DNA from 3 places in the Blastococcus sp. SYSU D00820 genome. Region 2 is predicted to be linked to each of the others. Evidence: riboswitches for the same ligand, from Rfam matches in the RefSeq annotation. Region 2 holds a riboswitch; each other region holds the start of a gene.
The links. Region 2 has a riboswitch for S-adenosylmethionine ahead of ACI79R_RS07650 (ABC transporter substrate-binding protein). Riboswitches for the same ligand answer to the same signal wherever they lie in the genome.
Positions count from the first base shown of each region.

Region 1 (9,324 bases), on a different contig from region 2:
CCCCGCGGCCCGCGACGAGTGGGCCGCCGTCGTCGCCGCGTGGAGCGAGCCGCACCGCCGCTACCACGACCTGCGGCACCTGGCCGCGGTGCTGGGGCTGGTCGGGGAGCTCTCCGGCGCGGCGACCGACCCGGAGGCCGTCGCCCTCGCCGCCTGGTACCACGACGTGGTCTACGACCCCCGCCGCGACGACAACGAGCAGCGCAGCGCCGAGCGCGCCGAGCGCGGGCTGGCCGGCCTGGTACCCCCGGCGCGGATCGCCGAGGTGGCGCGGCTGGTGCTGCTGACCGCCGGGCACGACCCCGCACCGGACGACGCGAACGGCGCCGTCCTCTGCGACGCCGACCTCGCCGTGCTGGCCGGCCCGCCGGCGGCCTACGCCGGCTACGCCTCCGCCGTCCGCGAGGAGTACGGCCACCTCTCCGACGAGGTCTTCACCGCCGGGCGGACGGCGGTGCTCGAGCACCTGCTCGCCCTGCCGGCGCTGTACCGGCTGCCCGGGCCGGCCCGCGACTGGACGGCCGCCGCCCGGGCCAACCTCACCGCGGAGCTGGCCCTCCTGCGGCAGCGGGCGGGCGGGGCCTCCGGCGCCGCAGCCCCGCCGCCATCAGCCGGCTGAGCAGCTCGCGCGCGCCGACCGGCTCCGCCCCGGCGGCCACGGCGACGTCGTAGAGGTCCTCGGGGACGTCGTAGTGGTCGCCCTGGAACGCCCGGCGCGGGATGCCGAGCTCCGCGGCCACGAAGGCGTGCAGCTCGTCGTAGGAGACGTCGCTGACCAGGTGCGACCACCGCCGCCCGCGCCACGGCCACACCGGGCTGTCGATCAGCAGGGCCACCGCGCCAGTGTGCCCGGTGGTGGCTCCGGGGCGCCCCGCTAGCGTCCACCCCATGAGCCGGGAGATCCGCTGGGGCATCGTCGGGCCGGGGCGCATCGCGGAGAACGTGGTGCGCGACTTCGCCGTCGTCGAGGGAGCGCGGGTGACCGCGGTGGCCTCGCGGTCGGCGGCCCGGGCCACCGACTTCGCCCGCCGGCACGGCATCGGCCGCGCGCACGGCTCCTACGCCGACGTCCTGGCCGACCCGGACGTCGACGTCCTGTACCTCGCCACCCCGCACGCGCAGCACGCCGCGGTGGCCACCGCGGCCCTGCGCGCGGGCAAGGCGCTGCTGGTGGAGAAGTCGTTCACCGCCACGCCGGAGGGTGCCGCGGAGGTCGTGGCGACGGCACGGGCGGCGGGCGTCTTCACGATGGAGGCGATGTGGACCCGGTTCCAGCCGGCGGTGGTCGCGCTGCGCGAGCTGGTCGCGGCCGGCGCCATCGGCGAGGTCCGCTCGGTGCAGGCCGACCTCGGCGTCTCCCGGGTCTACGACCCGGCCGACCGGCTGTTCGCCCGGGAGCTGGGCGGCGGCGCCCTGCTGGACCTCGGCGTGTACGTCGTGTCGTTCGCCCAGATGCTGCTGGGGACACCGGACACCGTGACCGCGACCGGCTCGCTGTTCCCCACCGGCGTGGACGCCGAGGCCGCGCTGCTGCTCGGCTACGCCGACGGCCGGTCGGCCACGCTGACCACCTCGCTGCGCTACCCGAGCCCGGGGGCGGCGCGGGTGCTGGGTACCGAGGGCTGGATCGACGTCCTCCCGCGGTTCCACCACCCCGACACCATCGTGCTGCACCGCGCCGGCGACGAGCCGCAGACGGTGACCCGCCCGCACCTGGGCGGCGGGTACGCGCACGAGCTGATCGAGGTCACCGAGTGCCTGCAGGCCGGGCGCCTCGAGAGCGCGGTGATGCCGCTGGACGACACGCTCGCCGTCATGACGGTGCTGGGTCAGGCCGCGGCGATGCTCGGCGTCGAGCACGCGGAGGACCCTGCGGCTCTGGACAGCTGAGCCAGGCCTCGCCCGACGCCTGCTCGGCGGTGGGCACCCGCGTCGGCGTGCGCCCGGCCCGGCGCACCGCCTCGGCGAAGACGACCGCGTCGGTGACCGCGGCCCCGCCGGGGTCGTTGTTGAAGTAGACGAGGACGTCCTCGTCGTCGGCCCAGGTCGCGGCCAGCCGGTCGGCCCACTGCTGGAGGGCCTCGGGCCGGTAGGCCCAGCCCTCGGCGCCGGTGTGCAGCCGCAGGTAGCCCCAGCCGGCGGTGCGCCACAGCGGGGCCACCGGCTGCTCGCCCCGGTCGGCCCAGCACAGGGCCGCGCCGTAGCGCTCGAGCAGCGCGCGCACCTCGTCGGTCCACCAGCTGTCGTGCCGCGGCTCGACCGCCACCCGCACCGACGCCGGGAACCGGGCCAGGCACTCGCGCAGCAGCTCGGGATCGGCCTTCAGCGTGGGCGGCAGCTGGAGCAGGACGGTGTCCAGCCGCTCCCCGAGGCCCGCGGCGCGCTCCATCAGCCGGCCCACCGGCTCCTCCGGGTCGCGCAGCCGCTTGATGTGCGTGAGGAACCGGCTGGCCTTGACCGCCCACCGGAAGTCCTCCGGCGTGCGCTGCCGCCAGGCCTCGAACGTGGCGCGCTCGGGCAGCCGGTAGAAGGCGTTGTTGCTCTCCACCGTGGCGAAGTACGTGGCGTGGTGCTCCAGCCACAGCCGCTGCGGCAGCCGCTGGGGATAGAAGCGCCCGCGCCAGTCGCGGTACTGCCACCCGGACGTCCCGATGATCACGGCCACGTCCAGCCGCCTACCCGGGCCGACCGCGACCGACGCACCGGCCGGAAGACGCCGACAGGGGCGGCCCGCTCGCGCGGACCGCCCCTGCCGGGGACTTGCTGGAAGGCTGCGTCGCAGGGACCCGCGACACGCGGAGCGTGCCGTGGGGGCGACGTGGTCCTCTTAGAAGTCCATGCCGCCCATGCCGCCGTCGGCCCCCGGCATGGCCGGAGCGTTCTTCTCCGGCTTGTCGGCGATGACGGCCTCGGTGGTGAGGAAGAGCGCCGCGATGGAGGCGGCGTTCTGCAGCGCCGAGCGGGTCACCTTGGCGGGGTCGATGATCCCGTTGGCGACCAGGTCGACGTACTCGCCGGTGGCGGCGTTGAGGCCGTGACCCACCTCGGAGTTGCGCACCTTCTCCGCGACGACGCCGCCCTCGAGGCCGGCGTTGACGGCGATCTGCTTCAGCGGGGCCTCGAGCGCGACGCGCACGATGTTGGCACCGGTGGCCTCGTCACCCTCGAGCTCGAGCTTCTCGAACGCAACGGTGGTGGCCTGCGCCAGGGCGACGCCACCACCGGCGACGATGCCCTCCTCGACGGCGGCCTTGGCGTTGCGCACCGCGTCCTCGATGCGGTGCTTGCGCTCCTTGAGCTCGACCTCGGTCGCGGCGCCGGCCTTGATGACGGCGACGCCACCGGCCAGCTTGGCCAGGCGCTCCTGCAGCTTCTCGCGGTCGTAGTCGGAGTCCGACTTCTCGATCTCGGCGCGGATCTGGTTCACCCGGCCGGCGATCTGGTCGGTGTCACCGGCGCCCTCGACGATCGTCGTCTCGTCCTTGGTGACGACGACCTTGCGGGCGCGGCCCAGCAGCTCGAGGCCGGCGTTGTCGAGCTTGAGGCCGACCTCCTCGCTGATGACCTGGCCACCGGTGAGGATGGCGATGTCGGTCAGCATGGCCTTGCGGCGGTCGCCGAAGCCCGGGGCCTTGACGGCGACGGACTTGAAGGTGCCGCGGATCTTGTTCACGACCAGGGTCGCGAGGGCCTCGCCCTCGACGTCCTCGGCGATGATGGCCAGCGGCTTGCCCGACTGCATGACCTTCTCCAGCAGCGGGAGGAGGTCCTTGACGGTGCTGATCTTCGAGTTGACGACGAGCACGTACGGGTCGTCGAGGACGGCCTCCATGCGCTCGGCGTCGGTGACGAAGTAGGGCGAGATGTAGCCCTTGTCGAAGCGCATGCCCTCGGTGAGCTCGAGCTCGAGGCCGAAGGTGTTGCTCTCCTCGACGGTGATGACGCCTTCCTTGCCGACCTTGTCCATCGCCTCGGCGATGAGCTCACCGATGGCGGTGTCGGCGGCGGAGATCGACGCGGTGGCGGCGATCTGCTCCTTGGTCTCGACGTCCTTGGCGGTCGAGAGCAGGTAGCTGGTGACCGACTCGACGGCCTTCTCGATGCCCTTCTTCAGGGCCATCGGGTTGGCGCCGGCGGCGACGTTGCGCAGACCCTCGCGGACGAGCGCCTGGGCGAGCACGGTGGCGGTGGTGGTGCCGTCACCCGCGACGTCGTCGGTCTTCTTCGCGACCTCCTTGACCAGCTCGGCGCCGATCTTCTCCCAGGGGTCCTCGAGCTCGATCTCCTTGGCGATGCTCACACCGTCGTTGGTGATGGTGGGAGCGCCCCACTTCTTCTCGAGCACGACGTTGCGGCCCTTGGGACCGAGGGTCACCTTGACGGCGTCGGCGAGGGTGTTCATGCCCCGCTCGAGGCCGCGGCGCGCCTCTTCCTCGAAGGCGATCATCTTGGCCATGTGGTGATGTCCTCCATGCATGGATCGCTGCACGGCCGGGTTCGGCGCCCGCGACGGACGACACCGATACCTGCGGGCACTCCGTCGGCCCGCGGACCGGTGCCTCACCGTTCCGACCTGATTGGCACTCGGCACTGTCGAGTGCCAATCCCGAGTCTGGCACTCGACCCTGCCGAGTGCAAGAACGGGGGGTCGGCGGGGCCTGTTCCCGGAAACGGCCGAGGCCCGGCCCCCAGGGGGGACCGGGCCTCGGCGGGGCGCTCGGGCGCTGGACTCAGGCGACGCGGACGCCGTCGGCCTGCGGACCCTTCTCGCCCTGGACGACCTCGAAGGTCACCCGCTGCCCCTCGTCGAGGGACTTGTACCCGTCCATCTGGATGGCCGAGTAGTGGACGAAGACGTCCTGGCCGCCGTCGACGGCGATGAAGCCGAAGCCCTTCTCGGCGTTGAACCACTTCACGGTGCCCTGTGCCACGTGCGCTCCCACGATCGTGCGTGCGGACGGCCCCCGTGATGCCGGGGACCGGGAACCAGCTCTTCCGCCCGTCGGACACGAACGTGGAACTCGAACCGCGCGAGAACGTACAACAAGGAGACATCGAACACACCAGGTCGATGCACGACCGATACCCGGAGGGAGGGACGATCTCGTTCCCTCACCCGGTCAGGTGACCAGCCTAGCCCTCAGGCGATGAGCCCCGCCTGTCGAACCGACCGCAGCGAGGGCTCCACGGTGTGCGTCGGGCCGACCACCGGCTCCAGCGGGTCGAGGGTCTTCAGCCCCTCCCCCGTGTTGAGGACGACGGTCTCCTTGGCCGGGTCCAGGCGGCCGTCGGCGACCAGCTGGCGCAGCACCGCGACGGTCACCCCGCCGGCGGTCTCGGCGAAGACGCCGGTGGTGCGGGCCAGGTCGCGGATGCCCTGGACGATCTCCTCGTCGCCCACCCGGCCCACCGAGCCGCCGGTGCGCCGGATCGCGTCGAGCGCGTACGGGCCGTCGGCGGGGTTGCCGATGTTCAGCGACTTGGCGATGCCGGTCGGCTTCACCGGCTTGACGACGTCCCAGCCGTTGTCGAACGCGGTGGCGATCGGGTCGCACCCGGCCGACTGCGCACCGAAGATCGTCCACTCGGTGGCCTCGACGATGCCCGCGGTGGCGAGCTCGCGGAACGCCTTGTCCACCTTGGTGAGCAGCGAGCCCGAGGCCATGGGGATCACGACCTGGGCCGGGATCCGCCAGCCGAGCTGCTCGGCGATCTCGTAACCCATGGTCTTGGAGCCCTCGGCGTAGTACGGCCGCACGTTCTGGTTGACGAAGGCGGTGTCCTCGAACTCGTCGGTCTCGGCGAGCTCGCTGGTCAGCCGGTTGACGTCGTCGTAGGAACCCTCGACGGCGACCAGCGTCTGGCCGTAGACCGCCGACTGCACGACCTTGCCCGGCTCCAGGTCGGCGGGGATGAAGACGTAGGAGGGCAGGCCGACGCGGGCGGCGTGCGCGGCCACGGAGTTGGCCAGGTTGCCGGTCGAGGCCGCGGCGATCTTGGCGTAGCCCAGCCCCTTGGCGGCGGTGGCCGCCAGGCTGACCACGCGGTCCTTGAACGAGTGGGTGGGGTTGGCCGAGTCGTCCTTGACCCACAGCCCACCGGTGATGCCGAGCTCGGCGGCCAGCCGGTCGGCGCGGACCAGCGGCGTCATGCCCGGGTCGAGGCTCACCCGGTCGGCCGGGTCCTGGCCCACCGGGAGCAGGGCGGCGTAGCGCCAGATGTTCTGCGGACCGGCCTCGATCTGCTCGCGGGTCACCGCGGCCATCAGCTCGGGGTCGTAGTCGACCTCCAGCGGGCCGAAGCACTCGGCACAGGCGTGCTCGGCGACCAGGCCGAAGGTGGCGCCGCAGTTGCGGCAGACCAGCCCGCGGGCGGGACAGGGGGGAACGGGGCCGCCGGCGCTGGAGTCGGCCTGGGCGGAACCGGGAGCGGTCAGGGTCATGCGACGACTACCTCCTCATCTTCCCCGCGTCGGGCCGTCGAGCCGCGCGGGACGGAATTGGCACCTGCCGCCCCGCGACTGCGGGGGGCGGTTGCCGGGGCTTCGTCGGGCCGTGTCCCTCTGCCCCTCTGGATGAGTGGAACGGGGGGAACTGTACCCGCGCGCCGGGAGCGCCCACCGGACGGTCAGGATGCGCGCGTGGCTGCGCGCATCGTCTACACCGACCTCGACGGCACGATGGTGGGCTGGCGGGGGTCGTTCTGGCACACCTCCGACCGGGAGCTGACCGAGGGCCCGGCGGCCGCCCTGTTCGCGCTGCACCGCGCCGGGGTGCCCCTGGTGCTGGTCAGCGGCCGCACCTACGAGCAGGTGGCCGAGGCCGCCCGGATCTTCGCCGCCGACGGCGCCATCGCCGAGCTGGGCGCGCTGGTCGGCTGGAACGGCGGCCGGGACACCCACGAGCTCACCGGCGACCTGCCGGCCCGGTACGCGGGGCGGGAGCCGGTGTCGGTGATGACCGAGCTCGGGGTCCTCGACGAGCTGTTCGCCCGCCACCCGGGCCAGCTGGAGTGGCACGCGCCCTGGCACGCCACCCACCGCACCGACGCGCTGCTGCGCGGGCGGGTCGACACCCTCGCCGTCGACGCCGAGCTGGCCGAGCTCGGCCACGGCTGGCTGACGCTCAAGGACAACGGCGCGATCCCGTACTCCCCCCGCATGGGGCTGGAGCCGGGCGGCCCGGCGCGGGTCTACCACCTCATGCCGCGCGGCATCGACAAGGGCGCGGCCATCGCCTGGGACCTGCAGCGGCGGGGCCTGGACCCGGAGGACGCGGTGGCCATCGGCGACAGCGTCAGCGACCTGGAGATGGCGCCCGCCGTCGGGCGGCTGTGGGTGCCGGCCAACGGCGCGCGCGTCGACGGCATGGCCGAGCGGCTGGCCGCCGTCCCCAACGTCACCGTGGCCGGGGCCGCCATGGGCGACGGCTGGGCCGAGGCGGTCCTCGCCTCGCTCTGATCGGAGTGCCACGGCGCGGTTTCCGCGCCCGTGGCACTCCGATCAGCTCAGCTGGTGACGTCCCGGCGGGCGAAGTGCCGGAAGCCCAGCGCGGTGAAGACGACGGCGTAGACCAGCGACTGGATGACGCCGCGGAAGAGGTCCCCGGAGTCGACCGGCGTCTGCAGCAGGTCGGTCCAGGCGAACTCCTCGGCGGTCGGGAACCAGTCCCGGATCCCGCCGAGCTGCTCCACCTGGTCGAGGATCGCGAACACGAACATCGTGAACACCGCCCCGCCGACGGCGGCCAGCGGCGCGTCGGTGACCGTGGACAGCCAGAACGCCAGCGTGCCGACGACGAGCAGGTGGACGGCGAGGTAGCCGACCATCCCGGCCAGCCGCAGCAGCCCCTCGCCCTGCGGGAGGGTCACCCCGATCGGCGTCTGGATCGCCTCGAAGCCGAACGCGATGCCCCCGGCGACCAGCGCGACGACCACCACGAGCACCAGCGCCCCGACCGAGAGCACCAGCGCGGCCAGCCACTTCTGCCGGAGCAGCCGCATCCGCGGGATCGGGGTGGCCAGCGCGTAGCGCAGCGACCCCCACTGGGCCTCGACCGCCACGGTGTCGCCGAAGAACAGCGCGAACACCACTACGAGGAAGAAGCTCGTGGTCGCGAAGAGCACGAACAGCGTGAAGTTCAGCCCGCTCGCCGTCGCGACGTCGACCAGGTTGAGCCGGCTGTTCTGCTGGGCGTTCTCGCTGGCGCCCAGCTGCAGCGCCGCGATGAGCACCAGCGGCAGGGCGATCATCAGCACGAGCACGCCCAGCGTGCGGCGCCGCTTGAACTGCCGGCGCAGCTCCACCGACAGCCGCAGGGTCCGCTCGGGCCGGTAGCCCGCGACCGCGCCGGTCGCCTGCACGTGCTCGTTCGTCGTGCTCACGCTCATCGGTTCGACTCCGGACTCGATCCGCTCCTCGGTGGCTGGCGCTCCCTGCGATGCTCCCTCGCCCGTCGTTCTCACGACTCCCCCACCAGCGCCAGGAAGGCGTCCTCGAGCCGCCGCCGCGGCGTGAACTGGTCGACACCGACGCCGGCCTCGACCAGCGCCTGCAGCGCGGTGGCACGGCTGGTCTCCGGACCGAGGTCGGCGACCAGGCCCTCGTCGGTGCGCTCGGCGGCGACGCCGGGCAGCCCGGACAGCACCTGCACCGCGCGCTCGGTCTCGGCCTCGTCGGTCAGCCCGACCAGCACCGAGCCGCCGGTGCCGACGATCTCCTCGACCGTGCCCTGGGCGATCTTCTGCCCCTTGGCCATGACGACGACGTGGCTGCAGGTCTGCTCGATCTCGCTGAGCAGGTGGCTGGAGACGATCACCGTCCGGCCGGTCGCGGCGTAGGACCGCAGCACCTCGCGCATGGCGTGGATCTGCGGCGGGTCCAGCCCGTTGGTCGGCTCGTCGAGCACCAGCAGGTCGGGCAGGCCGAGCATGGCCTGGGCGATCGCCACCCGCTGGCGCATGCCCTGGCTGTAGCGGCGCACGGGACGGTCGATCGCCGCACCGAGGCCGGCGACCTCGATCGCCTCCTCCATGTGCGCGTCCTCGGCCGGCCGGCCGGTGGCCGCCCAGTACAGCCGCAGGTTGTCGCGGCCGGACAGGTGCGGCTGCAGGCCGGTGCCCTCCACGAACGAGCCGAGCCGGGACAGCACCGGCGCGCCCGGGCCGGCGGCGTGCCCGAAGATGCTGATCCGCCCGGAGGTCGGCCGGATGAGACCCATGAGCATCCGCAGCGAGGTGGTCTTGCCCGCCCCGTTCGGGCCGAGCAGGCCGAGCACCTGGCCGCGGCGGACCTCGAACGAGAGGTCCCGGACGGCGACGAAGCCG
Region 1 is NZ_JBJGZW010000006.1:34,735-44,058, forward strand. It holds gene ACI79R_RS09005 (HD domain-containing protein) at 1-619, shown strand, start outside; gene ACI79R_RS09010 (DUF4031 domain-containing protein) at 540-836, opposite strand; gene ACI79R_RS09015 (Gfo/Idh/MocA family protein) at 889-1,890, shown strand; gene ACI79R_RS09020 (DUF72 domain-containing protein) at 1,814-2,665, opposite strand; gene groL (chaperonin GroEL) at 2,828-4,456, opposite strand; gene ACI79R_RS09030 (cold-shock protein) at 4,731-4,931, opposite strand; gene thrC (threonine synthase) at 5,141-6,442, opposite strand; SAM riboswitch class I at 6,455-6,581, opposite strand; gene ACI79R_RS09040 (HAD hydrolase family protein) at 6,641-7,459, shown strand; gene ACI79R_RS09045 (ABC transporter permease) at 7,507-8,388, opposite strand; gene ACI79R_RS09050 (alpha/beta fold hydrolase) at 8,460-9,324, opposite strand, start outside.
Region 1: linked by a shared signal. The riboswitch ahead of thrC (threonine synthase) and the one ahead of ACI79R_RS07650 (ABC transporter substrate-binding protein) in region 2 are both predicted to bind S-adenosylmethionine.

Region 2 (9,324 bases):
GGCCCCGAGGGAGAACCGCGTGTCCACCGCACTGCTGCCCAGCCAGCCCGCCACCCGGCCGGCGGCCGCCGGTCCCGGTCCGCTGCTGCCGGTCGCCGGGGCCGGCACCGCCGTCCCGCTGGTGCCGGGCGGGAGCGCGCCCTACGCCAACCTCGACGTGGCCGCGAGCGCGCCCGCGCTCGTCGCGGTGGCCGAGCGGGTCGCCGAGGCGCTGCCGCTCTACGCCAGCGTGCACCGCGGGGCGGGCTACCTGTCCCAGGTGTCGACGGCGCTGTACGAGTCCGCGCGCGACCGGGTCGCCGCCTTCGTCGGCGCCCGCGCGGACGACGTCTGCGTGCTCACCCGGCACACCACCGACGCCCTGACCCTGCTGTCCCGCTGCGTGCCCGAGGGAGCCGCGGTGCTGGTGCTCGACTGCGAGCACCACGCCGACCTGCTGCCCTGGCTGGCCCGGGGCCGGGCGACGGTGCTGCCCACCGATGCCACCGTCGCCGGCACGCTGGCCGCACTCGCCGCCGAGCTGCGGCGCACCCCCTACGCGCTGCTCGCCGTCACCGGCGCCTCGAACGTCACCGGCGAGGCGCTGCCGTTGCAGGAGGTCGTCGCCCTCGCGCGGGCGGCGGGCACGCGGGTGGTCGTGGACGGCGCGCAGCTGGTGCCGCACCGCGCGTTCTCGCTGGCCGCCTCGGGTGCGGACTGGGTGGCCTTCTCGGGGCACAAGACCTACGCGCCGTACGGGACCGGGGCGCTGGTCGGCCGGCGCGACTGGCTGGACGAGGGCCCGGCGTACCTGCCCGGCGGCGGCGCGGTCGCCGACGTCACCGTCGAGGGCGCCCGCTGGGTGGCCGCACCGCACCGGCACGAGGGCGGCTCGCCCAACGTGCTCGGGGCGGTCGCGCTGGCCGCCGCCTGCGACGCGCTCGCCGGCCTGCCGGCCGGCGCCCTGGAGGCGCACGAGCGGGCGCTGCGCGAGCGGCTGGTCGCCGGGCTCACGGCGCTCCCCGCCGTCCGGGTGCTGCGGATCTGGGAGGACTCGGCCGAGCCCACCGGCGTCGTGGGGTTCACCGTCGACGGCGCCGACCCCGGGCTGGTCGCCGCGGTGCTCTCCGCCGAGCACGGCGTCGCGGTCCGCGACGGCCGCTTCTGCGCCCATCCGCTGCTGGCCCGGCTCGGCGTGCCCGGGGGAGCGCTGCGGGCCAGCGTCGGGGTGGGCAGCTCGGCCGCGGACGTGGACCGCCTGCTCGCCGGGCTGGCCGCCGTCCTCGCCGACGGGCCGGCGGTGCCCTACGCCGTCCGCGACGGGCGCTGGCAGCCCGCCGACGACCCGCGGCCGCTGGCCGGCCTGGCCGGGGCCGACCCCGCCGCCCTGGCCCGCGGCGCCGGCTGCGGAGCGCCGCCGCGGTGAGCCGGTCAGCCGGGCAGCAGCACGGTGCGCAGCTCGTGGGCGCCGTCGGGGCGGGTCGCCTCGTAGAACCACCGGGCCGAGCCGTCGGGCAGGGCCACGACGTCGGCGTAGCGCAGGCCCGACGGCGGGTGCGGGCTGGCGAGGAACGGCCCCACGGGCGCCGCGGCGAAGCGGCCCTCGCCGTCGTGCCGCGCCAGGCCGGTGCGCTCCTCCCAGTTCTCCTCCGCGGTGGCCCGGCCGTCGTACAGGGCCCAGGTGCGCGAGCCGTCGAGGACGACGACGGTGACGCGCACCCCGCGGGCGTCCCAGGTGCCCGGGGTGCCGGCCAGCGCGGTGCCCCGCCAGGTCCACGTGACGCCGTCCGGGCTGGTCGCGTGCTCGGTGGTCATGCGGTCGGTGGCGTCGGGGTCGTCGAGCGGGTGCACCGAGGCCCACAGGTGCCACTGCCCGCCGTCGTACCGGACCACCGGGTCCTTGACGCCGGCCGACGCGCTGCCGGGCAGCACGGTCCGCGGCTCGGCGGTGGCGAGCTCCTCGACGGCGCCGGCCTCCAGGAGGTCGACCCGCCAGTGCTTCGTGCCCGGCGTCGCGCAGCTGACGTAGAGCCGCCAGCGGCCTTCGGGCGTGTGCACCAGGGCCGGACGCTCCAGCGACTCCGCGCCGAACCGGTCCTTGCTCACCGCGACGACGGGCTCGAAGCGCACGCCGTCGGCCGAGCGGGCCACGACGTTGCCGAAGCCGCGGCCCTCGCCGACCGGCCGCCGCAGCCGGTAGGCCAGCCACCAGGTGCCGTCCACGTACGCCGCCGACGGCCCCCCGGCCCAGGAGCCCGGCCGCGGGTCCTCCGGCTCGAGCACCACCTGCGCGTCGGCCCAGAACCGGGCGGGATCGGGGAGCCGGGGCGGTGCTGCGGTCACGCGGGGACTCCGTTCGCCGAGCGTGCTGGGGGCGCCGGGACCGTCCGGGCGCTCGTCCGTGTCTACACCGCGGCGCGGGCCGCGGGACCAGGAGGGATCCGATGAGCGCGACGGCCGGCCGGCTGCCCCACTTCGTCATCGCCGGTGCACCCAAGGCGGGCACCACCGCGCTGCACGCGGCGCTGGCCACCCATCCCGGCCTCTACCTGTCGCCGGTGAAGGAGCCGAAGTACTACCTGACCGACGGCCGGCCGCCGCCCCGCAGCGGGCAGCGCGGCCCCGGTGACGCGCACAGCGCCCGCGAGTGGATCTGGCGGCGCGAGGAGTACCTGGCGCTGTTCGCCGCCGCCCCCGAGGATGCCGTCCGGGGGGAGAGCACGCCCTTCTACCTCTACGACCGGGCGGCGCAGGCCCGGCTGGCCGCCGACGTCCCCGGCGTCCGCGTGATCGCCGTGGTCCGCGACCCGGTCGACCGGGCCTGGTCCAACTGGGTGCACCTGCGCGCCGACGGCCTGGAGCCCGAGGCCGACTTCCTCCGGGCCGTCCGCGAGGAGGAGCGGCGGATCGCCGCCGGGTGGGCGCCCTTCTGGCACTACCGCGGGCTGTCCCGCTACGGCGAGCAGCTGCGCGACCTCTACACGCACCTCCCGCGCGAGCAGGTCTGCGTGCTGCGCTACCGCGAGCTGGTGGACACCCCGCGCCAGACCCTCGACCGGGTCAGCGCCTTCCTCGGCGTGGCCGCGGGCCTGGCGCACGCCGTGCCGCCGGAGAACGTCAAGCCCTACGTCGCCGACACCGCCCGCCACCGCGCCCTCGCCCACATCGCGCGGGCCGGGGCGGCGCTGGGCGCCTACGCGCCGCCGCAGGTCTGGCGGCAGGTCGGCCGGCCCCTGCTGGCCGCCCTGCACGCCGGCCGGACCGCGCGCCCGCCGCTGCCGGTGGAGGTCCGCCGCGAGGTGCTGGCGCCCCTGCTCGACGACATCGCGCTGCTGGAGGAGCTCACCGGCGAGTCCTTCGCCGACTGGCGGGCCGACACCGGGCGGGGCGACTTCCGCTCCCGCTCGGCAGCGCGGGGTGAGAACTAAATCGCACCAAGTCGATCGACATTGACGTCATTGGCTCCGGCCGGTTAACGTCCGCGTCGGCATCGAGCGTCAGCGACAAGCCCTGGCTTGCTGACCGGCAACCCTCCTCCGCGGTGGGGTGCTCCAGGTGAAGGCCCGGCGAGGCGGTCCCGCCCCGCAAGCGTGGTTCCCCGGCGGGTCCGGGGAGGTCCAGGAGGAACCGACGTGCACGACGGTCGAGACGCAGCGGCGCCCACGGTGCCGCGGCCGACCCTCCTGACCTTCTGCCGGCGTCACATCGACCTGCAGCTGGTCACCAGCGCCCTCTGTCCCGGCGCCTGACCCCTTCCCGGGCCGGCCCTCCCCGGCGCCCCGCCCGGTTCCCCCGCACCACCCGGCCCCGTCCCCGGTGCCGCACGCCCGCCGTGCGGCACCGGGTCGCGGCTGCCTGCCCACCCCGCTGTCGTGGTCCGCCCACGCACGTCTTCTGGAGAGCCCTCCCCGTGAGCACCGTCCGTCCCCGGCGCCTGCGCGCCGTTCCCACCCTCGCCGCCCCGGCGCTGGCCACCGCCCTCGTGCTGGCCGGCTGCGGCACCGGCAGCTCCGGCGGCGGCGCCGCGGCCGGCGGCGAGCCGCAGTCGGGCGGCACCCTGACCTTCGCCGTCGGATCGGACGCCGGCTGCGTCGACCCCCAGCAGGTCGGCAGCAACGACACCATCTACTCGGTCCGCCAGCTGGTGGACTCCCTCACCGACCAGGACCCCGAGACCGGCGAGATCGTGCCGTGGCTGGCCGAGAGCTGGGAGGTCAGCCCGGACGCGACGACGTTCACCTTCCACCTGCGGCCCGGCGTCACCTTCAGCGACGGCTCCCCGCTGACCGCGCAGGTGGTCAAGGACAACCTCGACGCGATCCCGGGCCTGGGCCCGCTGGCGGGCCTGGCCCGCGGCTACCTGGTCGGCTACACCGGGACGACGGTCGTCGACGACCTCACCGCGCAGATCACCTTCAGCGCGCCCAACGTGCAGTTCCTGCAGGCGACCTCCACGCACTCGCTCGGCCTGGTCTCCTCGGCCAGCGCCGCGCTGCCGCCCGAGCAGCGCTGCGCCGAGGGCATCGCCGGCTCCGGGCCCTTCGTGCTCGAGGACTACGTGCAGAACCAGTCGATCAGCCTGACCAAGCGGACCGGCTACGACTGGGGCTCCTCGCTGTGGGAGAAGGAGGGCGAGGCCTACCTCGACCGGCTGGTCTTCCAGATCGTGCCCGAGGCGGGTGTGCGGACCGGCAGCCTGCAGTCCGGCCAGGTCGACGCCATCGGCAGCGTCGGCCAGGCCGACGAGGCCGCCCTCGAGGGCGCCGGCATCGAGCTGCAGGCGCGGGCCAACCCCGGCGTCGTGTTCAACCTCGGCTTCAACAACTCCCTGCCGCTGCTGGCCGACCCCCGGGTGCGCTCGGCCATCTCGCTGGCCGTGGACCGGCAGGAGATCGTCGACGCGGTCTTCCCGAGCGGCACCGAGCCGGCCTCCAGCCCGCTGGCGCACACCACCCCCGGCTGGACCGACCTCTCCGACTCCCTCGCCACCGACCCCGAGGAGGCGCAGTCGCTGCTCGACGAGGCCGGCTGGGTGCCCGGTGCCGACGGCATCCGCGAGAAGGACGGCGCCCGGCTCAGCCTGGAGGTGCTCTGGGCGCCGGTCGCCGGCACCAACCAGCCGGCGCTGGAGCTGATCCAGCAGCAGCTGCGCGCGGTCGGGGTGGAGCTGACGCTGCGCGAGCAGCCGATCGCCCAGCTGCTGCCGCAGCTGCAGGCCGGGGACTTCCAGGCCGCCTGGGGCAACGTGACCCGCGCCGACGCCGACATCCTGCGGACCCAGTTCTCCTCGGCGCTGTCCAACACCTACCGCGTGCCGGCCGGCGAGCTGGACGAGGTGTTGCTGGAGCAGGCCGCCACCGTCGACCCCGCTCAGCGTGCCGAGCTCGTCGCGCGGGCCCAGCAGCTGCTGGTGGACGAGGCCTACCTGGTGCCGGTGGTCGAGCTGCAGACCACGCTCGGCGTGGCGCCCACGGTGCACGACCTGGCCTTCGACGCCTCCAGCCGGATCCAGCTGCACGACACCTGGAAGTCCTGATGGGCCGGTACGTGCTGCGCCGGCTGGCGCAGGCCGTGGTCGTCCTGTGGGCGGCCTACACCGTCTCCTTCCTGGTGCTCGACGCCCTGCCCGGGGACCCGGTGACGGCGATGGCCAGCGCCGGGATGGACGCCGGCACCGTCGACGAGGAGCAGCTGGCCCAGCTGCGCGCGGAGTACGGCTACGACGACCCGCTGCTGGTCCGCTACCTCACCCACCTCGGCGACGCGGTGACCGGCGACCTGGGCGACTCGGTCGGCACCGGCCGGCCGGTGGTCACCACGCTGGCCGACGCGCTGCCGCCGACGCTGCAGCTGACCGGTGCGGCGCTCACCCTCGCCGTCCTGCTCGGCGGGGGGCTGGCGCTGACCGCCACCTACACGCGGGCCCGCTGGCTGCGGCAGCTGCTGCTGTCGCTGCCGGGCCTCGGGGTCTCGGTGCCCACGTTCTGGGTGGGTCTGGTGCTGGTGCAGGTGCTGTCGTTCCAGCTCGGGCTCTTCCCGGCGTTCGGCAACGCCGGGCCGGCCAGCCTGGTGCTGCCGGCGGTGGCGCTGGCGATCCCGACCGGCGCGCTGGTCGCGCAGGTGCTGGCCAAGAGCCTGCTGACCACGCTGGACGAGCCCTACGTCCAGACGGCGCGGGCCAAGGGCGCCGGCCGGCTGCGGATCCACCTGTCCCACGCGCTGCGCAACGCCTCGCTGCCCGCGCTGACCGTCGTCGGCCTGCTGGCCGGCCAGCTGCTGGCCAACAGCGTCGTCATCGAGACGGTCTTCTCCCGCGACGGCCTGGGCCGGGTCACCGCGGCGGCCGTCGGCTCCCAGGACCTGCCGCTCGTGCAGGGCGTCGTCGTCCTCGGCGCGCTGGTGTTCGTGCTGGTCAACCTGGCCGTCGACCTCGTCTACCCACTGCTGGACCGGCGCATCGTCGTCGCCGGCCCGAGGAGGAGTCCGGCATGACCGACGTCCTCGTCCCGAGCCTGGTCGCCCCGCCGGCGGCCGAGGCCCCGGCCCCGGCGCGGCCGGCGGCGGGAGCGGCCCGCCGGGGCACGCCGCGGCGGCTGCTGCGCTTCCTCGCCCGCCGGCCGGGCCTGGTGCTCTCCGGCGTGCTCGTGCTCCTGGTGGTCACCGCCGCCTTCGCACCCGCGCTGTTCACCTCCGCCGACCCCCTGGTCGGCGAGCCGGCGGACAACTTCGCCGCCCCCGGGGCCGCGCACTGGTTCGGCACCGACGAGCTGGGCCGCGACGTGTTCGCCCGCGTCGTCCACGGCGCGGCGCTGTCGCTCAAGGCCACGCTGATCGCGGTCGCGGTGGCCTTCGTCGTCGGCGGTGCCCTGGGCCTGGTCGCCGGCTTCGTCGGCCGCTGGGTCGAGGACGTGATCATGCGGGTCGTCGACGTCCTGCTGTCGATCCCGGCGCTGTTCCTCTCCCTGGCCCTGGTGACCGCCCTGGGCTACGGCACCGTCGAGGTCGCGATCGCCGTGGGCGTGGCCAGCGTCGCCGGGTTCGCCCGGGTGATGCGCGCCGAGGTGCTGCGGGTGCGCACCGCCGTCTACGTGGAGGCCGCGCGGTCGGCCGGGGTGCGCTGGTACGGCGTCCTCGGGCGGCACGTGCTGCCCAACTCGCTGGGCCCGGTGCTCGTGCTGGCCACCCTCGAGCTGGCCACCGCCGTGCTGGCGGTCTCCTCGCTGAGCTTCCTCGGCTACGGCGCGGCGCCCCCGGCGCCGGAGTGGGGCAACCTGATCTCCGAGGGCCGCAACTACCTGGGCAACGCCTGGTGGCTGTCCACGCTGCCCGGCCTGGTGCTGGCCGGCACCGTGCTGGCGATCAACCGGATCGCCCGGGCGCTGGACGGCGAGTGGGCGGCGACCCGGTGAGCGCGCCGCTGCTGGAGATCCGCGGGCTGACCGTCGCCTACGCCGGCCGCACCGGCCCGGTGGCCGCCGTCCGCGGGGTGGACCTCGACGTCGCCCCGGGCGAGGTCGTCGCGCTCGTCGGCGAGTCCGGCTCGGGCAAGAGCACCACCGCGCACGCCGTGGTGGGCCTGCTGCCGGCCGGCGGCCGGGTGGAGAGCGGGGAGATCCGCTTCGGCGGCCGTGACCTCGCCGGCGCGACGGAGCGGGAGCTGCGGGCCGTCCGCGGCGCCCGGATCGGCCTGGTGCCCCAGGACCCGACCGTGTCGCTCAACCCGACCAAGCGGATCGGCGCGCAGGTGGCCGAGGTGCTGCGGGTGCACGGCCTGGCCGGCCGGCGGCCGGCCGCGGCGCGCGCCGTGGAGCTGCTGGAGCTGGCCGGGCTGTCGGAGCCGGCGGTGCGGGCGCGGCAGTTCCCGCACGAGCTGTCCGGGGGCATGCGGCAGCGGGCGCTGATCGCCGTCGCCATCGCCGCCGGGCCGCAGCTGCTCATCGCCGACGAGCCGACCAGCGCGCTCGACGTGACCGTGCAGAAGCGGATCCTCGACCACCTGGACTCGCTGACCGCCGAGCTCGGCATGGCGGTCCTGCTGGTCACCCACGACCTCGGCGTGGCCGCGGACCGGGCCGACCGGGTCGCGGTGATGTCGGAGGGGCGGATCGTCGAGACCGGCCCCACGGCGCAGGTGCTCACCGCTCCGCGCGACCCCTACACCCGCCGGCTGCTGGCCAGCGCACCCAGCCTGGCCGCCGTCCGGTCCGCGCCGGTCGCGGTGGCCGACCGGGACGCGGAGCCGGCGAGCTCCGCGCGGCCGCTGGTGGTCGTCGAGGGCCTCGGCAAGGACTTCCCGCTGCCCCGGACCGCCGGCGGCGCCCGGGTGCTGTCCGCCGTCGCCGGCGTCGGGTTCACCGTCGAGCGCGGGCGCACCCTCGCGCTGGTCGGGGAGTCCGGCTCGGGCAAGTCCACGACCGCCCGGATGCTCCTCGGGCTGACCCGGCCCACGGCGGGGCGGGTGCTTTTCGACGGCGAGGACGTCACCGCCGCCCGCGGGGCGGACCTGCGCCGGCTGCGCCGCCGGGCCCAGCTGGTCTACCAGAACCCCTACGCGTCGCTGGACCCGCGGTTCTCCATCGAGGAGGTCGTCACCGAGCCGCTGCGCGCCTTCGGCGTCGGCGACCGGGCAGCGCGCACCGCCCGGGCCCGCGAGCTGCTGGAGCGGGTCTCGCTGCCCGCCACGGTGCTCGGCCGCCGGCCCGCCGAGCTCTCCGGCGGCCAGCGGCAGCGGGTGGCGATCGCCCGGGCGCTGGCGCTCTCCCCGGAGCTCGTCGTCTGCGACGAGCCGGTCTCGGCGCTGGACGTCTCGGTGCAGGCGCAGGTGCTCGACCTGCTCGCCGAGCTGCAGGCCGGCACCGGCGTGTCCTACCTGTTCATCTCCCACGACCTCGCGGTGGTGCGCCAGGTGGCGCACTCCGTGGTGGTCCTGCGGGCCGGCCGGGTCGTCGAGTCCGGCCCCACCGCCCGCCTGTTCGAGCAGCCCACCCACGAGTACACGCGCGAGCTGCTGGCCGCCATCCCCGGCGCCGGCGCCCCCGTCCCGACCCCCGGAGGTCCCCGATGACCGCGAGTCCCCTCACCACCGACACCGACACCGGCACCGGCACCGGCACCGGGAGCGACTTCGCCCGCGCCTGGGCGGAGTGGCACGAGCAGAAGGAGGCCGCCCTCACCGCGCCGCACGGCTTCCTCGCCGTCACCGCGCTGTCCTGGCTGGGCGGGACGCCGCAGCGGGTGCCCGGCGCCCCCGGGTCGTGGTCGGACGGGCTGCGCGGCGTCGTGGTCACCCTCGGCGCCGGCGAGGAGCTCCTCGTCGACGGCGAGCCGGTGCGGGGGGAGCACGTC
Region 2 is NZ_JBJGZW010000004.1:176,471-185,794, forward strand. It holds gene ACI79R_RS07635 (aminotransferase class V-fold PLP-dependent enzyme) at 20-1,405, shown strand; gene ACI79R_RS07640 (hypothetical protein) at 1,411-2,322, opposite strand; gene ACI79R_RS07645 (sulfotransferase family protein) at 2,424-3,407, shown strand; SAM riboswitch class IV at 3,466-3,576, shown strand; gene ACI79R_RS07650 (ABC transporter substrate-binding protein) at 3,890-5,515, shown strand; gene ACI79R_RS07655 (ABC transporter permease) at 5,515-6,471, shown strand; gene ACI79R_RS07660 (ABC transporter permease) at 6,468-7,388, shown strand; gene ACI79R_RS07665 (dipeptide ABC transporter ATP-binding protein) at 7,385-9,043, shown strand; gene ACI79R_RS07670 (DUF1684 domain-containing protein) at 9,040-9,324, shown strand, end outside.

Region 3 (9,324 bases), on a different contig from region 2:
GGATGCCGGCCTGCAGCGCGAGGGTGGAGACGGTGCCGTTGACCCCGAACAGGGCGGCGGCCCCGATGGTGCCGGCGTAGCCGAGGGCGGGGACGGCGACGCGGGACACGGCAGGGACGGTAGCGGGCGTACCGCCTCGTGCCCCCTACCGGTCAGTTGACCACGTGCTGCTGGTCCATCCACACGACCTCCCAGACGTGCCCGTCGGGGTCGGTGAAGCTGGCGCCGTACATGAAGCCGTGGTCCTCCGCGGGCCGCCACGGCTTCCCGCCCGAGGCCAGCGCCTTGCGCACCAGCTCGTCGACCTCGTCGCGGCTGCCCGCCGACAGCGCGTTGATCGACGTCGTGGCCGCCCGCGGGTCGCCCACCTCGCCGGTGACGAAGTCGGCGAACCGGTCGCGGGTCATGAGCATCAGCACGATGTTCTCGTCGACGACGACCGAGGCGGTGCGCTCGTCGGAGAACTGCTCGTTGAAGGAGAAGCCCAGCCCGCCGTAGAACGCCCGGGCCGCGGCCAGGTCGGTCACCGGCAGGTTCACGAAGATCATGCGCACGGTCGTCTCCCGTCGTCAGGGTCTGGTGTGCAGGGTGGACCGCACCCGCCCGGATTTCTCATCGGTGCGTGCAGGACCGCCGGAACGGGCACGCTCCGACCGTGAGCGAACCGCGCCCACCGTGGTCGACCCGCCGCCGGCGCACCCTGATCGGGCTGGGCCTCGGCGGCGTCGCCGGGCTGCTCGGGGCGATCGCGCTCCCCGACCAGTACGGCATCGCCTCGGCGTTCCTCGGGGCGCTGTGCGTCTTCCTGCTCGTCGCGGCCACGGTCGTGTTCGTGGCGATCCCCGGCCCGGGCACCCTCGGCGAGCTGCTCCGCTCGCTGCCGGTCTCCGGCGCCGTGCTCGTGGTCGCCGTCCTGCTGGTGCTGTCCACCGCCGGCGAGGAGCTGCGCTGGCTGTGGGTGCTCACCGCGGTCGCCGCGGCCGGCTGGCTGGCCACGGCGTGGTGGCTCAACCGCCGTCCGGACGGCTGAGCTCCCGGAATGGCCGATCCCGCCGTCCGGCACCAGGCTGGGGGTGATCATCGGGGACGACGACGAGGGGGAGACGCCGCGCATGGGCCCGCTGCAGGACCTGCTGGAGTGGTTCGCCGGCCGGGGGCTGGAGATCGTGCTCATCGTCCTGGGCGCGGTGCTGCTGGCCCGGTTCGTGGCGTGGACCGGCGACCGGATCACCGCCTCCATCGACGCCCGCGCCACCGGCGGTGACGCGCTGGTCCGCTCGGAGGCGGCCAAGCACCGGCACTCGCTGACCCAGGTGATCACCTGGACGCTGATCGTGCTCATCTACGCGGTCGCGGTGTTCTTCGTGCTCGACCGGCTCGGCGTGCCCGTCACCGGCCTGGTCGCTCCTGCCACGGTGCTGGGCGTCGGTCTCGGCTTCGGCGCGCAGCGGATCGTCGGCGACGTGCTCGCCGGGTTCTTCCTCATCACCGAGCGGCAGTACGGCTTCGGCGACGTCGTCTCGATCCAGGTGGTCGGCGGCGGCGACCCGGCCACCGGCACCGTCGAGGACGTCACGCTCCGGGTCACCCGGCTGCGGTCTCCGAACGGCGAGGTCATCACGCTGCCCAACGGCCAGATCGTCAAGGTCGTCAACCTCTCCCGTGACTGGGCGCGCGCGGTGGTCGACGTCCCGGTGCCGACGTCGGTCGACGTCACCCAGGTCAACGAGATCCTCCGCGGCGTGGGCCGGGAGGCCTTCGAGGACCCGGCACTGCGGCCGCTGCTGCTCGACGAGCCCAGCGTCATGGGCGTGGAGACGCTCGGGCTCGAGGAGGTGAACGTGCGGATGGTCGCCCGGACACTGCCGGGCAAGCAGTTCGAAGTGGGCCGCGACCTGCGCGCCCGGGTCGTGCTCGCGTTCCGGCGCCAGGGGCTCAGCGTGCCCGCGCCGACGGCGACGGAGGGCTCGCACGACGCCGGCGCCTTCGCCCCGGCCTCCGGGGAGGGCCGGTGACCACCCCGGACGGCGGCCCCCACCCCACCCGCGAGCTGCCCCGGCCCGACCCCGCCCCGGCCCCCGCGCGCTGGTGGTCGGCGGTGCCCCGCCGGCTGGGCCGGGCGCGAACCTCGACGGTCGTCCTCGCGGTGCTGTTCGTGGCGCTCGGGCTCCTCTACCTCTACGTCCGGCCGGAGACGACCGGCACCACCCCCGCCTCGGACACCCCGTCGCAGCCGGTCGAGGTCGTGCCGCTGCCGACCACCAGCGCGCCGCCGGAGCCGACGAGCACGGCGCCGCGCCCGACCGCCGCACCGACGACGGACGAGGACGGCACCGAGCAGCCGGCCGAGACCTCCCCGACGCCCGAGGAGACCGAGACCACCGCGCCGACGACGACCGCGCCGGGCACCACCTCCGCCCGCCCGTCGGCGCCGGCGACGACCCCGGAACCGACCGCGGAGGGCACCGCCCCCACGACCTAGCCGAACTCGGTCACCACGGCGATGCCCGGCGCGCGGCCGACCTCGGCGAGCGCGGCGCCGGCGTCGTCGAGGCCCAGCCGCCGGGTGACCAGCGCGTCCGGCCGCAGCCGGCCGGCGGCGACCAGGCCCAGCATCTCGGGATAGGCGTGCGCGGCCATCCCGTGGCTGCCGAGCACCGCCAGTTCCAGGGCGATCACCCGCTCCATGGGGACGGCGGCCCGGCCGGCCGCCGGCGGCAGCAGGCCGACCTGCACGTGCCGCCCGCGCGGCCGCAGGCAGCCGATGGACGCCGCGCAGGTGGCCGGCGTGCCGGCGGCGTCCAGCGAGACGTGCGCGCCGCCGCCGGTGGCCTCGGCGACCGCACCGGGGACGTCGTCGCCGGAGAGCAGCGCCACCTCCGCGCCCATCGCGGTGGCCAGCTCCAGCGCGCCCGCCGAGACGTCGACGGCGACCACCCGCGCCCCGGCGGCGGCCGCCACCTGGACGGCCGAGAGCCCGACGCCGCCGCAGCCGTGCACCGCCACCCACTCCCCCGGCCGGACGGCGGCCACCTGCGTCACCGCGCGGAACGCGGTGGCGTACCGGCAGCCCAGCGCGGCGGCGACGTCGAACCCGACGGCGTCGGGGAGGGCGACGAGGTTGACGTCGGCGGCGTCGAGGGCGACGTACCCGGCCAGCGACCCCCAGTGCGTGAAGCCCGGCTGGGTCTGCCGCGGGCAGACCTGGTGGTCGCCCGCGGCGCACTGCGCGCAGCGCCCGCAGGCGTTGACGAACGGCACGGTCACCCGGTCGCCGACCGCCCAGGAGCGCACGCCCGCGCCGACCGCGGCGACCGTGCCGGCGAGCTCGTGCCCGGGCACGTGGGGGACGGCCACGTCGGGGTCGTGGCCCTGCCAGGCGTGCCAGTCGCTGCGGCAGATGCCGCTGGCGCCGACGGCCACCACCGCGCCGCCCGGCGCGGGGTCGGGGGCGGGCACCTCGCGCACCGCGAGCGGACCGCCGAAGGACTCGAAGACCAGGGCACGCACCGCACCAGGCTGCCGCACGCCGCTCCTAGGCTCGTCCGGTGACCTCCCTGACCGTTCCCGCCCGCTTCTGCGGCCCGCCCGCCACGGCCAACGGCGGCTACCTCGCCGGCCGGCTGGCCGCGCTCGTCGGCACGCCCGCGGTCGCCGTCCGGCTGCGCCGGCCCACCCCGCTGGACCGGGAGCTCGACGTCCGGTCGGAGGACGGCGCGGTCGCGCTGTACGACGGCGAGGAGCTGCTCGCCCGGGCCGAGCCCGCGACGCTCGAGCTCGAGGTGCCGCCGGCGCCCGGCGTCGAGGAAGCGGCCGCTGCCGCGGCCGGCCGCGCCTGGGCCGACCACCCGTTCCCCCGCTGCTTCGGCTGCGGGCCCGAGCGCGAGCCCGGCGACGGGCTGCGCACGAAGGTCGGCCCGCTCCCTGACCGCCCGCAGGTGTGGGCGGGGGTGTTCCGGCCGGCCGCCTCGCTGCCCTCGGCCGGCGGGGTGGCCGCGCCGGAGACGGTGTGGGCCGCGCTCGACTGCCCCTCGTTCCAGCCCCTGGCGCCGGAGGACCCGCGGCCGCACGTGCTCGGCACGATGACCGCCCGCCAGGACCGCCCGGTCCGGCTGGACGCCGACCACGTGCTGCTCGCCTGGCTGACCGGCCGCGACGGCCGCCGGACCACGAGCGCCTCGGCGCTGATCGGCCCGGACGGCGCGGTCCGCGCCGCCGCCACCGCCATCTGGTTCCCGCTCGCTTGAGCCTCTGAGCTGCGGTTCTCACCGCGCGTAACGGGGCCGTCACGAGGAACCACCGCATCGGGCGACGCGATCGGAGAGGTGCGCGGCGTCGCCGTCCTCTTTCCTGGGAGCCAGGACACCGGCAGCGGGAGGAGGCGGCGATGGCCGAGGCATGCGCGCGCCGCCCCCTGCGCCGGTGGGCCGGCCGGGCTCTGACCGTGACCGGGCTCGGCGCCGGTCTCTGGCTGCTCGGGACGGCGGCCGGCGGGGACGTCGCCGCCGCCGAGGAACCGGCGCCGGGCCTGCTCGGCGGCACCGTCTCCGTGGTCGCCGACCTCGCCGACCGGACCCTGCCCCCGCTCGTCGACGCCGTCGCGCCCCCGGTCACCGGGGTCACCGGGGCGGTGACGTCCCTCCCCGCGGCCGTCGCACCCGTGCTGGAGCCCCTGCGGCCGACGCTGCCCCCGGTTCCCGAGGTGCCCGCGGTCCCCGCGGTGCCGGCCGTGCCCGTTCCCGCGCCCGCCGCGGCTGTGGCCCCGGCCGTCCCGGCCGGCGAGGCGGCGGTGGAGGTGCCGACCGTGCCGCCGGCGGCGCCCGCCGCCGCACCGGTCCTCGCGAGCGTCACCGAGGTCCCGGGGACCGCGACGCCGTCCCCCGCGGCCGCCACCGGCACCGCGGCGCCCGCGCCCGCACCCGAGCTCCCCTCCCCCGCGCCGGCGCCCCTGACCCCGGCGGCCGGCACCTCCTCGTCGGCCGCCGGCAGCGGCGCCGGCGGGGCCGACCAGCCCGCCGGCGACCTCGCGGCCGTCGTCCGGGCGACCGACGTCCTGTCGCCGCCCGGCGCGCCGGGTGGTCCGCCGGACGACGTCCGCACCCCCGCGGGGGATCTCTCCGCCACCCCCGACTGAGGACGCGCCCACCGGCTCCCGGCCGGTCCGGCGCACCGCCCCGCGCCCTCCCGGGCGCGGGTCCCCCCTCAGTCAGGAGAGATCCATGAACACCTGGGTTGCACGCGGCCTGCGGGTCGCGCTGTTCACCGGCGGCCTGCTGGCCGTCGGCACCGGCGTCGCGAGCGCCGACGAGGGCCTGGACGTGCGCGTCCCGGTCACCGTCACCGACAACGCGGTGTCCGTCCTCGGGGACGCCACCGCCACCGGCGGCGCCCCGGCCGCCGCCGCTCCGGGCCTCGACCTCGGCATCCTCTCGGTCTCCGTGCCGGTCACGGTCGGCGGGAACGCGGTGGCCGTGCTCGGCGACGCCACCGCGACCGGGTCCCCGTCCACCGGGGCTCCCGCGCCCGCGGCACCGGCCCCGGCCGGCGGCGGGGCGGTCGACCTGGCCGTGCCCGTGACCGTCACCGGCAACGCCCTCGCCGTCGGCGGGGACGCCACGGCCACCCCGGCCCCGGCCACCCCGGCCGCGTCGAGCACGCCGGCTCCGGCGCCGGCTCCGGCCGGCGACGGATCGCTGCTCGACCTCGACGTCCCGGTCACCGTCTGCGGCCTGGCCGTCGGCGTGCTCGGCGACGCCCACGCCGATGCCGGCTGCCCGGCCCCGGCGACCGGCCCCGCTCCCGGGACCGGGCACCCCGGCCCGGGCAGCGGTGGGGGCACGTGCACCTGCCCGCCGGCCGCCCCGGCGCCCTCCGACCGGCTCGACCGGCCGGAGTCGCCCGCGGCACCGCACGGCCTGCTCCCGGCCGCGTGGTCGGGTGGTGCGACGTCCGCTGCCGGCACGTCCGGTGGCACCGGGACCACCGGCGGCGCCGGTGGGCTGGCGTACACCGGTGCCGGCGTGGCCGCCCCCGCGCTGCTCGGGGTCGGCGCCCTGCTGGCCGGTCTGGCACTGACCGCCCGCCGGTGGGCCTCGCGCGGCTGACCACCGTGCCGCGGGCCCGGCTCCGGCCGGGCCCGCGGTGCGCGGGACCCCCGTGACGGGTGGGACGACGGCGGCGCTATCTTCGGCGGTGGCTCACGAGAGGCAGCGAGAAGCACCTGGCTGGCTGCCCGGCAACCTCTACTCCGTCTGAGGTGCTCCAGGGGAAGAGCCGGTCGGACGGCGCCCGCCGCCCGACAAGGACGGAGTCCTCGGTGCGCCGCCGGGTCTCCCGACGAGAGGAGAACGGCGCGCATGACCGACCCGCAGAGCTGGAGCTTCGAGACCCGGCAGATCCACGCCGGCAGCAGCCCCGACCCCACCACCGGCGCCCGGGCGCTGCCCATCTACGCGACCACCAGCTACCAGTTCCGCGACGCCCAGCACGCCGCCGACCTGTTCGCCCTGGCCGAGATGGGCAACATCTACACCCGGATCATGAACCCGACGCAGGACGCGCTCGAGCAGCGCGTCGCGTCGCTGGAGGGCGGCGTCGCCGCGCTCGCCGTCTCCAGCGGCCAGGCCGCCGAGACCCTCGCCATCCTCAACATCGCCGAGGCCGGCAGCCACATCGTCGCCTCGGCCTCGCTGTACGGCGGCACCTACAACCTGCTGCACCACTCGCTGCCCAAGCTCGGCGTCACGGTGTCCTTCGTCGAGGACCCCGACGACCCGGAGAACTGGCAGTCGCTGGTGCAGGAGAACACCAAGGCCTTCTACGCCGAGTCCATCGGCAACCCGAAGGGCGACATCCTCGACATCAGCGCGGTCGCCGAGGTGGCCCACCGCAACGGCGTCCCGCTGATCGTGGACAACACCATCGCCACGCCCTACCTGATCCGCCCGATCGAGTTCGGCGCCGACATCGTCGTGCACTCGGCCACCAAGTACCTGGGCGGCCACGGCACGGCCATCGCCGGGCTGATCGTCGACTCCGGCAACTTCAACTGGACCGGCGGCAAGTTCCCCGGCTTCACCGAGCCCGACCCGACCTACCACGGCGTCGTCTACGCCGACCTCGGTGCGCCGGCCTACGCGCTCAAGGCCCGGGTGCAGCTGCTGCGCGACCTCGGCCCGGCGATCAGCCCGTTCAACGCCTTCCTCGTCGTCCAGGGCATCGAGACGCTGTCGCTGCGCATGGAGCGGCACGTGGCCAACGCCCAGCGGGTGGCCGAGTTCCTCGAGGGGCACGACGCCGTCGACCGGGTCAACTACCCGGGCCTGCCGTCGTCCCCGTGGCACGCGGCGCAGCAGAAGTACGCTCCGCGCGGCGCGGGCGCGGTGCTCACCTTCGAGCTGCACGGCGGCGTGGAGGCCGGCAAGCGGTTCGTCGACGCCCTCGAGCTGCACAGCCACGTGGCCAACATCGGCGACGTGCGCAGCCTGGTCATCCACCCGGCCTCGACGACGCACTCGCAGCTGACCCCCGAGGAGCAGCTGACCACCGGCGTCACCCCGGGCCTGGTGCGGCTGGCCGTCGGTCTGGAGGGCATCGAGGACATCCTCGCCGACCTCGAGGCCGGGTTCCGGGCCGCCAAGTCCTCCTGAGCGGGGAGGCCTGAGATGAGCGGGGTCCGGGACGCCGGCCCGGCGTCCCGGACCCCGGCGCCGTCCCGGCCGGGCGGCTGGCGCGAGGGCGATCCGGCCGGGCGCCGGCTGTTCCTCGACGTCGGCGGCCCGGTCGTGCTCGAGCGCGGCGGGGTGCTGCCCGGCGTCCGCGTCGCCTACGAGACCTGGGGCACGCTCGCCCCCGACGGCGGCAACGCGGTGCTCGTCGAGCACGCGCTGACCGGCGACAGCCACGTCGCCGGGCCGGCCGGACCGGGGCACCCGACGCCCGGCTGGTGGGAGGGCCTGCTCGCGCCCGGCGGGCCGCTGGACCCCGCCGAGTGGTTCGTCGTCTGCGCCAACGTGCTCGGCGGCTGCCAGGGGACCACCGGCCCCTCCTCGACGGCCCCGGACGGCGAGCGGTGGGGGTCGCGCTTCCCCGAGATCACCGTCGGCGACCAGGTGCGGGTGGAGATGGCGCTGGCCGACGCGCTGGGCATCCGGCGCTGGGCCGCGGTCGTGGGCGGCTCGATGGGCGGCATGCGGGCCCTGGAGTGGGCCGTCGCCGCGCCGGACCGGGTGGCCGGGCTGTTCTTCCTCGCCTCCGACGCCGTCGCCTCCGCCGACCAGATCGGCACGCAGACCACCCAGCAGGCCGCCGTCCGCGCCGATCCGCGCTGGCGCGGGGGCGACTACGACCTCGATGACCCGCCGCTGGACGGCCTGGGCATCGCGCGGCGGATCGCCCACCTCACCTACCGCAGCGCCTACGAGCTGGGCGAGCGGTTCGGCACGACGGTGCAGGACGACGGCCGCTACGCCGTCGCCTCCTACCTCGACCACCACGCCGACAAGCTGACCGGCCGGTTCGACGCCGGCAGCTACGTGGTGCTCACCGAGGCCATGAACAGCTGGGACGTCGGCCGCGGGCGCGGCGGCGTCGAGGCGGCGCTGGCACGGGTCACTGCCCGCGCGGTCGTCGCGGGGGTGGACAGCGACCGGCTGTACCCGCCCGAGCAGCAGCAGCGGGTGGCCGACGCGCTCGGCGTCCCCCTGCGCCTGATCGCCTCGCCGTACGGGCACGACGGCTTCCTCATCGAGATCGACGCCGTCGGCGCCCTCCTCGGGGAGCTGCTCGGCGCCTGACGGCGGACGATGCCCGGGTGGACGACGACCTCCGCGCCCTGCGCGCCGCCTGCGACCGCGCCCTGCCCGGGCACGGCACCTGGCGCCCGGCCGAGCTGCTGGCCACCGTGCCCGCCGACACCGAGCCCGACCGCTACGGCGAGGGCGGGGTCGTCGCCGAGCTCGAGGCCGAGGTGGCCGCGGTGCTGGGGCACCCGGCCGCGGTCTACCTGCCCAGCGGCACCATGGCCCAGCAGGCGGTGCTGCGGGTGCACGCCGAGCGCCGCGGCCGCCGCACCGTCGTCTTCCACCCCGAGTGCCACCTCGCCCGGCACGAGGAGCAGGCGCTCGAGCGGCTGCACGGGCTGGTCGGCCGGCCCGCCGGCGACCGCTCCCGGCTGCTCACCGCCGACGACCTGGCCGCAGTGGCCGAGCGTCCGGCCGCGCTGCTGGTCGAGCTGCCGCAGCGCGACCTGGGCGGCACCCAGCCGCCCTGGGACGACGTCGCCGCGCAGGTGGCCTGGGCGCGGGAGCGCGGCGCGGCGGCGCA
Region 3 is NZ_JBJGZW010000001.1:307,620-316,943, reverse strand. It holds gene ACI79R_RS01470 (EamA family transporter) at 1-109, opposite strand, end outside; gene ACI79R_RS01465 (VOC family protein) at 153-548, opposite strand; gene ACI79R_RS01460 (hypothetical protein) at 656-1,030, shown strand; gene ACI79R_RS01455 (mechanosensitive ion channel family protein) at 1,074-2,015, shown strand; gene ACI79R_RS01450 (hypothetical protein) at 2,012-2,482, shown strand; gene ACI79R_RS01445 (zinc-binding dehydrogenase) at 2,479-3,510, opposite strand; gene ACI79R_RS01440 (hypothetical protein) at 3,549-4,247, shown strand; gene ACI79R_RS01435 (hypothetical protein) at 4,388-5,134, shown strand; gene ACI79R_RS01430 (hypothetical protein) at 5,220-6,104, shown strand; SAM riboswitch class IV at 6,196-6,311, shown strand; gene ACI79R_RS01425 (bifunctional o-acetylhomoserine/o-acetylserine sulfhydrylase) at 6,357-7,649, shown strand; gene metX (homoserine O-acetyltransferase MetX) at 7,665-8,795, shown strand; gene ACI79R_RS01415 (threonine aldolase family protein) at 8,813-9,324, shown strand, end outside.
Region 3: linked by a shared signal. The riboswitch ahead of ACI79R_RS01425 (bifunctional o-acetylhomoserine/o-acetylserine sulfhydrylase) and the one ahead of ACI79R_RS07650 (ABC transporter substrate-binding protein) in region 2 are both predicted to bind S-adenosylmethionine.